3 regions of the Marinomonas sp. ATLA20 genome follow, and region 1 is predicted to be linked to each of the others. Evidence: riboswitches for the same ligand, from Rfam matches in the RefSeq annotation. Region 1 holds a riboswitch; each other region holds the start of a gene.

Region 1 (3,276 bases):
CTAGCTGCGAAGCTTGGCGCCACTGCCCTGAAGGTATCAAGTCATAACCTTGCAATAAAAGACGTACAGCCAATGGCATATTAAAAAAAACATGAGCAAGTAAGATCCCCACCAAACCATATAAGGGAACTTGCACCCCAAACAACTGGTTCAACCATCCAGTTCGGCCATAAACAACCACCAACCCTAAAATAGCCACAATGGTTGGCACCACCATGGAGACGGAAAACAATTGAAGTAAAGCGGCACGCCCATAAAACTGGCGATGAATAAGGCAAGAAGCAACAGGAATAGCAATAAGCAAACTAATACCGCTACTTAGCAAGGCTTGCCATAAGGAAAAGCGCACAACTCGCCAAAGATAAGGCTGCTGCAGGTAACCATACCAGGAGGATAATTCACTATAACGCAAAAGAGCCACCAAACTGGCAGCCACCATTAACAGGAAAAAACCAACGCCCAATAGCGCTGGCCACAACCCTTTTACAGCTCGAAAAGAAAGCAACTTAACGCCTATTATCGAGTCGTGGCATTTAACCACTCATTAATCCACGCTTTTCGATACTGCGCGACGTCTTTTGCTGGCAAGACCAAATTGTTTGTAGGCTTTAAAGCACTATCAAAAGCCGCTGGCAATTTCTCATCAAGCTTAACCACTGGCAACATCCAGTTCCCCGTAGCGACAGTCGATTGAAATCCTGGCTGTAGAATAAACTGCATAAAACGCTTAGCCAACGCGGGATGAGGTGCATCTTTCATCATAGCGGCCACTTCAATTTGTGGGTAAAGCCCTTCACTAGCAGTTGCTGCTTTATACTTATTCTCACCTTCGGCAACAATGTGGTAAGCAGGAGAAGTCGTGTAACTCAACACTACATCCGCCTCACCTTTCAAGAATAAACCGTATGCATCGGACCAGCCTTTCGTGACCGTTACTGTATGAGAAGACAGGCGCTCCCAGGCATCTGCAGCATTGTCCCCATAAACAGATTTCATCCATAGCAATAAACCAAGCCCCGGTGTACTAGTACGAGGGTCCTGATAAATCACTCGTAAATCTTGGTTATCTACTACGTCTTTCAAACTACTTGGTGGGTTTGCAAGCGTTTCAGAATTGTAAATAAAGGCGAAATGACCTTGATCAAATGGTACAAAGGTCTTATCAGACCAGCCACCAGCAATCGTCACGGCCGATGTATCAACATTATGATCCATTAATAAGCCTGTTTGCTTTGCTGCTTCCATTAGATTGAGATCTAGTCCCAAAAGCACATCTGCTTGTGACGATTTACCTTCCAGCTGCACACGAGACAAGATACCAACCGAAGAGTCCAACGCAACAAAATTTACTTTACAGCCGCACTCTTTCTCAAAATTAGCTTTTATCTTAGGACCAGGCCCCCAGTCAGATGAAAACGAATCATAGGTATAAACATTTAGAGTGTCAGTCGCCAATGTTACAGGCGAAATAACCACACTAAGACTAACGGCAGCCGCAGAAAAAAGAGAGGATAAAGAAAAGGGTTTCAAAGTGTCGCTCCTAAAATAAGTGAGCGGCGTACAGGGGAAATGGCAAGAATGATATTTGAGCCACTACACATGTAGGTAGCTCAACTTGCTATCTCGATTCCTACGCCAGCATGATCTGGATCAGGTTCGGTGGGTTAGCGGTCAATCCGCTTCTCAGCTTTAACATTTATTAAATGCTAAAACACCCCATGAGATAATGAGCGCTCATTGTAAAGAGTCGATCAACGGAAGTCTATTTCGGCAAGCACTCTAGTAACAGCTCCTTGGTTTTTTTCTGCGAAACGCAATGCAGCTTGTCCAAGACGGAAGCGCTGAGACGACTGCCCCGCTAGATCAATGACAACTTTCTCTAATTGCGCCTCGTCTTGGCAACGAATCGCGCCATTTACCTGTAAAAGCTGTTCGGTAATATCTAAAAAGTTAAAGGTATATGGTCCAACCAAAATAGCTTTACCAAGTAAAGCCGGCTCAATAGGGTTATGTCCACCGCGCTTAATTAAGCTACCACCAACAAACGCCAAGTCAGATGCTTGATAATAATGCATCAACTCCCCCATAGAATCTCCGACCACCACTTCGAAGTTAGTCCATTGATCGAGAGATGTTTGAGTGCGAAGCGCAACTCGATCAAAATACTGTTTTGCCAAACTTTGCACGGCTTCAAAACGTTCGGGATGACGAGGAACCAGTATCAATAACGCATCAGGGTACTTCTGTAAGAGCACCTTATGAATACGCAAGAGCATTTCATCCTCACCTTGGTGAGTACTGCCTCCCACCCAGATAAAACGAGAACCTAATTGCCCACGCCAATTGGCTTGGAATACTTCAGGGGGGACAGCAAGATCAAATTTGATACTTCCTGTCACCAATACTTTCTTCGCCCCCAACTCTTCAAAGCGCACAGCATCAGCTTGGGCATGAGCCAAAAAGCAGTCAGGCAAGGCAAACAAAGACTTAGAAATAGTCGAAAACTTTTTATAACGTAGAAAAGAACGATCACTAAGGCGTGCGTTCACAACTTCAACACGCAGACCTTTATACTTAGCCAGTTGCAACAAGTTTGGCCAAAGCTCAGTTTCAACAATCAATAAATGTTTGCAAGTCAGCTTTTTCAGCGCCCTTTTAACACTTGAGCGCCAGTCCATTGGCAAATATCGATGCTCAGCAAAAGGGAAGGTTTTAACCACTTGCTCTGCACCCGTTGGTGTCATTGTAGTAATTAACAATTTTTGCGTAGGGTACTTTTCACGCCACTGAAGCACCAAAGGACGAACGGCCAGCACCTCCCCCACAGACGCACAATGAATCCATAAATCCGCTTCAACAGAAGGCCAAAAGCCAAAGGCTTCTTTTGCACGATAATGTTTATAGGTTTTCTTAAAACGCCGTATTTTCGATAAAATAACCGGCGTTAATAACACCAATAAAGAACGGTATAGCCACATAGTTAAGCTGAAGTCTCACTAAATTGCTGATTATGAAGCTGCGCATAAGCGCCATTCATCAGCAACAATTCACTATGTGAACCTTGCTCAATGATTTCCCCATGATCCACAACAGCAATAATATCGGCGTTCTCAATAGTGGATAATCGATGGGCAATAGCAATAGTCGTACGGTTTTCCATAAGACCGTCTAACGCTGTCTGAATAGCACGCTCAGATTCAGTGTCCAATGCCGAAGTGGCTTCATCTAGTATTAAAATCGGCGCATTTTTCAGGATGGCTCGAGCAATGGCTATAC
Region 2 (3,276 bases), on a different contig from region 1:
AACTACGCCAACATTGCGATAGCTAGGGGAGTAGTCAGATGAAACTGTTTTCTTACCAATTTTTTATGACTTGGTTGTTGGTCGCTTTTTTTGTCTTTGCGGGATTGTTGAATGTGTTTCCTCCTGCTCCCTTGCTTGAAGACTACAGCCGTTGGGGTTACCCCGATGGTTTCCATTACATCACCGCGGCACTTGAGCTTTTAAGTGCTTATTGGCAAACCAAGTCGTCGCTTAAATTGCGGCAGGCGGGTCTTGCTTTAGGTGGTTTGGTTTTAGTGGGGGCGCTTATTACGCTCGTACTATATCAGCAGTGGCTGCATGTCATTTTTCCATTGTTGGTTTTGGTAGTTCTGTTATTTCAATTTAGGCAAAAGCCTTTGCGTTGTGTTCTGTGATGAAAAGTCGGGCGTTTTTTGTTTTGTCTTTAGGGCAAGTTTTATCAATCAAATTAAGAGGTGTGTTATGAGTTTTTCTTCAGAGTTGAAAGGGGTAGTCATCTATCATTCTGGTTATGGCCATACTCGACGAGTGGCAGAAGCCGTTGCGGATGGGGCGAACGCTAAACTGCTACCGATTGATGCAAATGGTGAATTAAGCGAAACAGCGTGGTCTGATATTAGCAAAGCGCACTTTGTGATTTTAGGATCTCCAACCTATATGGGCGGGCCAAGTTGGCAGTTCAAGAAGTTTGCTGATGCATCATCAAAGCCGTGGTTCGAAGATCAATGGAAAAACAAAGTGTTCGGCGGTTTTACCAACAGCTCTAGTATCAATGGTGACAAGCTATCGACTCTGCAATACTTCACTTTATTTGCGGCTCAGCATAGAGGTATTTGGGTCGGTATGGGAATGAAGTCTTCTAATACAAAAGCGTCACAGCGTGATGATATCAACCGAATGGGGTCATTTCTTGGTCCAATGGCACAAGTTGCTGCCGATGCTGGACCTGAAGAAATGTCGCAAGGGGATCTCGATACCGCGCGCCTTTATGGGGTACGTGTTGCAGGTCTAAGTGCGAAATTTTATTCGTTTGAGACAGAGCTTAGTTTGCGAGAAATTTCATAGCGTTATGTGGCTGTTGTAAATCCTTGTTACGGTACATTACTTCTGAAATCAAACGGCCCTCTTTAGTGTAAAGAGGGCCGTTTTTGTATGTGTCGGCTGTTTAAAAAAGAATACCTTTCACCTGAATGTCCTGTTATTCTTTCTGTGAAATAGTCGGGGGGCCAATGCATTGGCTGAGATCGAAAGAGACCCGCAGAACCTGATTCAGTTAGCACTGGCGTAGGGAACTATTTGCACTTTGCCTTTAGCCGAGCAATTACGGCTATCTTATGCGAGTCCGATCTTTGATCCCTCCAGAATGGCCAAAGTCAGTTCCTATACGTCTTTAATAGGAACGATAATGGCACCATCTACACAGCAACACCTTAAACAGCAAAAAACGAATCAAACCGCGTCAAAAAATATTCCTATTGTGCTTACCATTGCAGGGTCAGACAGTGGCGGCGGTGCGGGTATTCAAGCGGATATTAAGGCTATGTCCGCCACGGGTAGCTTTGCCTGTTCTGTCATTACCGCGATTACTTCACAAAATACGCTAGGCGTTTCGGCTATTTATCCGATTCCGCTTGACCATGTCGCGAGTCAACTAGACGCCGTTTTTACTGATCTTAATGTTGTTGCGGTGAAAATAGGCATGCTGGCTGATGTCAGCATCATCAAGGTCGTGGCCGCTAAATTACGCCAATACGAGCCGAAATATATCGTGATTGATCCTGTGATGGTGGCTACTAGCGGTGATTTATTGCTAAAGCACTCGGCAATATCCGCGTTAAAAGAGACATTACTCCCTCTTGCTGACATTGTTACACCCAACCTACCTGAAGCGGCCGCGCTAACCGGTCATGCCGTGCCTCAATCTGAAGTCGAAATGAACGATATGATGGCGGATTTACGTGCATTGGGCGCTAAGGCGGTTTTGCTAAAAGGAGGGCATTTAGAGGCGGACGAAAATAGTAACGACCTTTTGATCACACAAGATGACTTTGAATTATTAAGCGCTAAACGGCTAGTCACAAAAAATACCCATGGAACAGGCTGCACACTGTCTTCTGCGATTGCCTCTTACCTTGCTCAGGGCAATAGCCTGCAGCAATCCGTTCAGTTAGGTAAACAGTATATTACCGGCGCGATTGCCCATGCGGATGAGTTAGATATCGGTCAAGGCCACGGCCCAGTTCATCACTTCTTTGCAGGCCATCAAGATGTGCGCTAAAGCCATCATCGGCATAAAGATTCGTCATGGGGGCCTTCAATACAAAGGCACTCCGGTACCAACGCTAGCAGGGATGAATATGACCATTCCGGCGAATCAGTGGACGGTGCTGCTGGGTCGTAGTGGCAGCGGTAAAACGACGATATTGCGTTATCTTGCTGGTCTACTAGACGATCAAGTGGAATGGCAAGGTGAGATTGCGGTTAGTGGCAATAACGTATCTGCTGAGAATATAGTATTGCATGACCATATTGCGTATATGGCACAGCAAGATTTGCTCCTTCCCTGGCTAAATGTGTTGGACAACGTGTGTTTAAGCTCACGCTTTGCCAATGCCGCTCCTAACAAAGAACACGATAAGCAGCGCGCACTGATTTTGCTTGAGCAAGTCGGCCTTGCAGATAATGCCTATATGACTCCCGCCCAACTGTCCGGTGGTATGCGTCAACGGGTGGCGCTTGCTCGTACTTTAATGCAAGACAAACCGCTGGTGTTGATGGACGAACCCTTTTCAGCGCTTGATGCGGTTACTCGGCACAAGTTGCAGACGTTGTCCGCCTCCTTGTTAAAAGACAAAACGGTTGTATTGATCACTCATGATCCGCAAGAGGCAGTGCGTTTGGCAGATCAATTGTATGTTCTTCAAGGTGCGCCAGCCCAAGCTCAGCAGTTGGATGTTCCTGAGTCGTCGCCACCTCGAAAACTCGATGCTGAATGCGCTGCTTTGCAACAAGCTATTTTGGATCAGTTGGAGAAAGACTATGAGTGATATGGCTCAGTACCATTCTGTGTCGACACGCCTTAGTAAGAAAGAGCGTATTACGTATTCGGCGCTACGGTTGGTGATCAGCACGGCAGTGATTCTTGGTCTTTGGCAAATTGTGGTGGTGGCTTTTCAGATGCCAAGCTTTATTTTGCCGTCGCCAATCGCGGTGCTCGATCGTTTAGGAACCCGCTATGATGTGCTGCTCAAGCATACTTGGGTTACCGCGCAAGAA
Region 3 (3,276 bases), on a different contig from region 1:
ATTTGGATTTTCAGCTTGCCACTTTTTGAACATCTTAAGTTGTTGTTCAATGGACAGGGTTTGATTTCTTAATATGCTGCTGATTGTAAGCCAGCCATTAAGTAGAGGCTTTTGCTGCTGAAATAATTCGTCCACTTCATTTTGAGTCAGGTTTTGGATCGCCATCCATAATTTTGCTTGATTTTCTTCGCCTTCGTTAAGAGGAAGGTTGTAGGTTAAATCCATGCGAAGGTCGACGACTTCTAGCCAATTTCCAAAATGTTCAAGGATGGATGCTCTTGTTTCTTTAAGTTTATTTTGATTGTCCGGATGGCGCGCAGCAATAAGCTGATTCGCTTGCTCTAGATAGCTTTTAGATTCAATTGAATCATCTAGGTAAGACGCAGACAAAGCAGCTAATAAATAGGCTTCAAATTGAATAGAAGAAGGCGTTGTTAAAAGCTTGTCTTCTAAAATATCAATGGCCTGTTGAAACTCACCTTGCTCATACAGATTTTTGGCAGAGAGGTAAGCATCGGCCAGCGCTTTGGAAACATCGGTTGTTTTTTTTGGGTGATAAATACTAGGCGGCAAAGTTCTTTCTTGTGAACCGCTATTTTTTGCTTGGACCCTGTTTTGTGGCTGCTCCATATTTAAATTCATGGAATTACAGGCGCTTAGCAGAAAAGTACAAAGAGTTAATGATATGATGCGGTAATTAATTAGGCTCATAAGCTTATAAAATGACAAATAAAAGAGGCAACATGGTACCACATAGTTCTGATGATGCGAGAGGGTCGCTGTACATAGTTGCCACTCCAATTGGCAATCTAGATGATTTCAGTAAGAGAGCAGAGCAAACTTTACGCGATGTAGACTATATAGCCGCAGAAGACACTCGACACACTCGCCGCTTGCTCAATCATTTTGCGATTGAAGCTAAGCTATTTTCAATTCACGATCACAATGAAAAAGATAAAGCTAACTACGTTGCCAGCTTACTAGAGGAAGGCAAAAATGTTGCCCTAGTCTCTGATGCGGGTACGCCACTTATTTCAGATCCTGGCTATCACGTGGTGCATGCATTACGAGAGCAAGGTCATAAAGTCGTGCCGATCCCTGGTGCTTGCGCGTTGATTTCAGCATTGTGTGCTTCTGGTTTGCCTACCGATCAGTTCTTTTTTGCTGGCTTTGTTCCTGCTAAATCCAAAGGTCGTTGTGACTTGTTTGAATCTTGGAAGAAGCAAACTGGCACCGTGGTTTTTTATGAATCTACTCACCGAGTTTATGACTCCATTGCGGATGTACAAAAAGTCTATGGTGAGGATGCTCAGCTGGTTTTAGCACGGGAAGTAACGAAAACATTTGAGACATTTTTATCCGGAACGGCCTCTGAAATACTTGCCAAGTTCGATGCAGATGCTAACCAAATGCGTGGTGAGTTTGTCGTTATGCTGAGTTTTACGCAAGAGAGCGGTAATGAAGCCGAATTAGAAGCGAAGCGTATTCTGACGATTTTGCTAGAAGATTTACCGGTTAAGCAAGCGGCAGCTATGGCGGCGAAATTAACGGGTGAGAAGAAAAATTACCTCTATAAAATGGCGCTGGAAATGCAAGCCGAGTAGTTTTTCGTTGATTGGTTCCTCAAACACTTGCTGAAAATGTGGGTGTTTACATTCCGATAAGACTGGGTATACTCAGCCCTACTTGTCGGAGTGCCATTTGGCTGAGATCGCATAATTAAATGCGGGATCCGCAGAACCTGATCGGGCTAATACCCGCGTAGGAAACAAGAAAGTCTCTATTTTTCTTTTCTGCATCGAATGAACTCCTGATTTTTATGGAATCGATGCGGTCATATGTCTACAGCATCCTTTCCTAATAAAATTCAGGGTTCATGTTTTGCAAATTAACGCCAGTAGTGCGTTTGCCTGTAAAACAGCACCCCAGACAAGCAATTCTCCATTTTTTAAATAAGGGAAGTGCTATGTCGACTACGAATAAACCTCAAAAAAAACCAAGCAAATTGTCTAAAAAACAGACTCGAGAAGAAACGCGCCAAGCCGCCAAGTCTTTTATCGAATCATTACAAGCCAAGCCTTTTCCAGCGTCTGAGCGCATATATTTGAGCGGATCAGACGATTCGATTCGCGTTCCTATGCGTAAGATCAACTTAACCGATACACCGATTGGTTCTGATCCAGATAACCTGACTTTCGAACCCAATGAAGCCATCTATGTTTACGATTGTTCTGGTCCATATGCGGATCCGCACGAAAATATCGATGTGTATCGTGGTTTGGCGCCAATGCGTGCTTCTTGGATCGACAAGCGCAATGACTCCGAGGTGTTGCCCAGTGTGTCGTCAGAATTTGCGCAATCACGTTTAGAAAACTCGGCTCTGGATGAATTGCGTTTTAAAGAGTTACCTAAAGTACGCAAAGCGCGCCAAGGCAAGTGTGTGACGCAAATGCATTACGCTCGACAAGGTATTGTTACGCCAGAAATGGAATACATCGCTTTACGTGAAAATCAAAATATTGATGCAATCAAGAGCGAATTATTATTGAAGCAGCACCCAGGTCAAAGCTTTGGGGCGAATCTACAAACACGCATTACGCCAGAGTTTGTTCGTGATGAAGTGGCAAGAGGTCGCGCCATCATTCCAAACAACATTAATCATCCAGAATCTGAGCCCATGATCATTGGTCGTAATTTTTTAGTGAAGGTGAACGCCAACATTGGTAACTCTGCCGTGACGTCTTCCATTGAAGAAGAAGTAGAAAAACTGGTGTGGTCAACTCGTTGGGGCGCAGACACTGTGATGGATCTATCGACCGGTAAAAACATTCATGAAACGCGTGAATGGATCTTGCGTAACTCGCCCGTGCCAATTGGCACCGTACCTATTTATCAAGCTTTGGAAAAAGTCGATGGCGTGGCCGAAAATCTTAACTGGGACGTGTTTCGCGATACCTTGATCGAGCAAGCGGAGCAGGGCGTGGATTACTTTACTATTCATGCCGGCGTTTTGCTGCGCTATGTGCCCATGACGGCGAAACGCCTGACGGGCATCGTGTCTCGCGGTGGTTCTATCATGGCGAAATGGTGTTTGGCGCACCATACAGAAAGCTTCTTGTACGAGCGCTTCCGCGAGATTTGTGAGTTGTGCGCGCAATACGATGTGGCCTTGTCGCTTGGTGATGGCTTGCGTCCGGGGTCTATCATGGATGCCAATGACGAAGCACAAATGTCGGAACTTCGCACCTTGGGCGAGTTGACAAAAATCGCTTGGGA

The links. Region 1 has a riboswitch for thiamine pyrophosphate ahead of thiB (thiamine ABC transporter substrate binding subunit). Riboswitches for the same ligand answer to the same signal wherever they lie in the genome.
Region 2: it holds a riboswitch for thiamine pyrophosphate, as region 1 does, so the genes downstream of both, thiD (bifunctional hydroxymethylpyrimidine kinase/phosphomethylpyrimidine kinase) here and thiB (thiamine ABC transporter substrate binding subunit) in region 1, are expected to answer to the same signal.
Region 3: it holds a riboswitch for thiamine pyrophosphate, as region 1 does, so the genes downstream of both, thiC (phosphomethylpyrimidine synthase ThiC) here and thiB (thiamine ABC transporter substrate binding subunit) in region 1, are expected to answer to the same signal.

Annotation. Positions count from the first base shown of each region.
Region 1 is NZ_JBXUKU010000017.1:51,602-54,877, forward strand. It holds gene thiP (thiamine/thiamine pyrophosphate ABC transporter permease) at 1-505, opposite strand, end outside; gene thiB (thiamine ABC transporter substrate binding subunit) at 517-1,530, opposite strand; TPP riboswitch at 1,610-1,729, opposite strand; gene AC2A4J_RS19120 (3-deoxy-D-manno-octulosonic acid transferase) at 1,752-2,978, opposite strand; gene msbA (lipid A export permease/ATP-binding protein MsbA) at 2,981-3,276, opposite strand, start outside.
Region 2 is NZ_JBXUKU010000019.1:51,337-54,612, forward strand. It holds gene AC2A4J_RS19650 (aldo/keto reductase) at 1-22, shown strand, start outside; gene AC2A4J_RS19655 (DoxX family protein) at 39-395, shown strand; gene AC2A4J_RS19660 (flavodoxin family protein) at 463-1,065, shown strand; TPP riboswitch at 1,210-1,308, shown strand; gene thiD (bifunctional hydroxymethylpyrimidine kinase/phosphomethylpyrimidine kinase) at 1,406-2,278, shown strand; gene AC2A4J_RS19670 (ABC transporter ATP-binding protein) at 2,268-3,047, shown strand; gene AC2A4J_RS19675 (ABC transporter permease) at 3,040-3,276, shown strand, end outside.
Region 3 is NZ_JBXUKU010000009.1:91,651-94,926, forward strand. It holds gene AC2A4J_RS15210 (penicillin-binding protein activator) at 1-630, opposite strand, end outside; gene rsmI (16S rRNA (cytidine(1402)-2'-O)-methyltransferase) at 744-1,604, shown strand; TPP riboswitch at 1,681-1,785, shown strand; gene thiC (phosphomethylpyrimidine synthase ThiC) at 1,967-3,276, shown strand, end outside.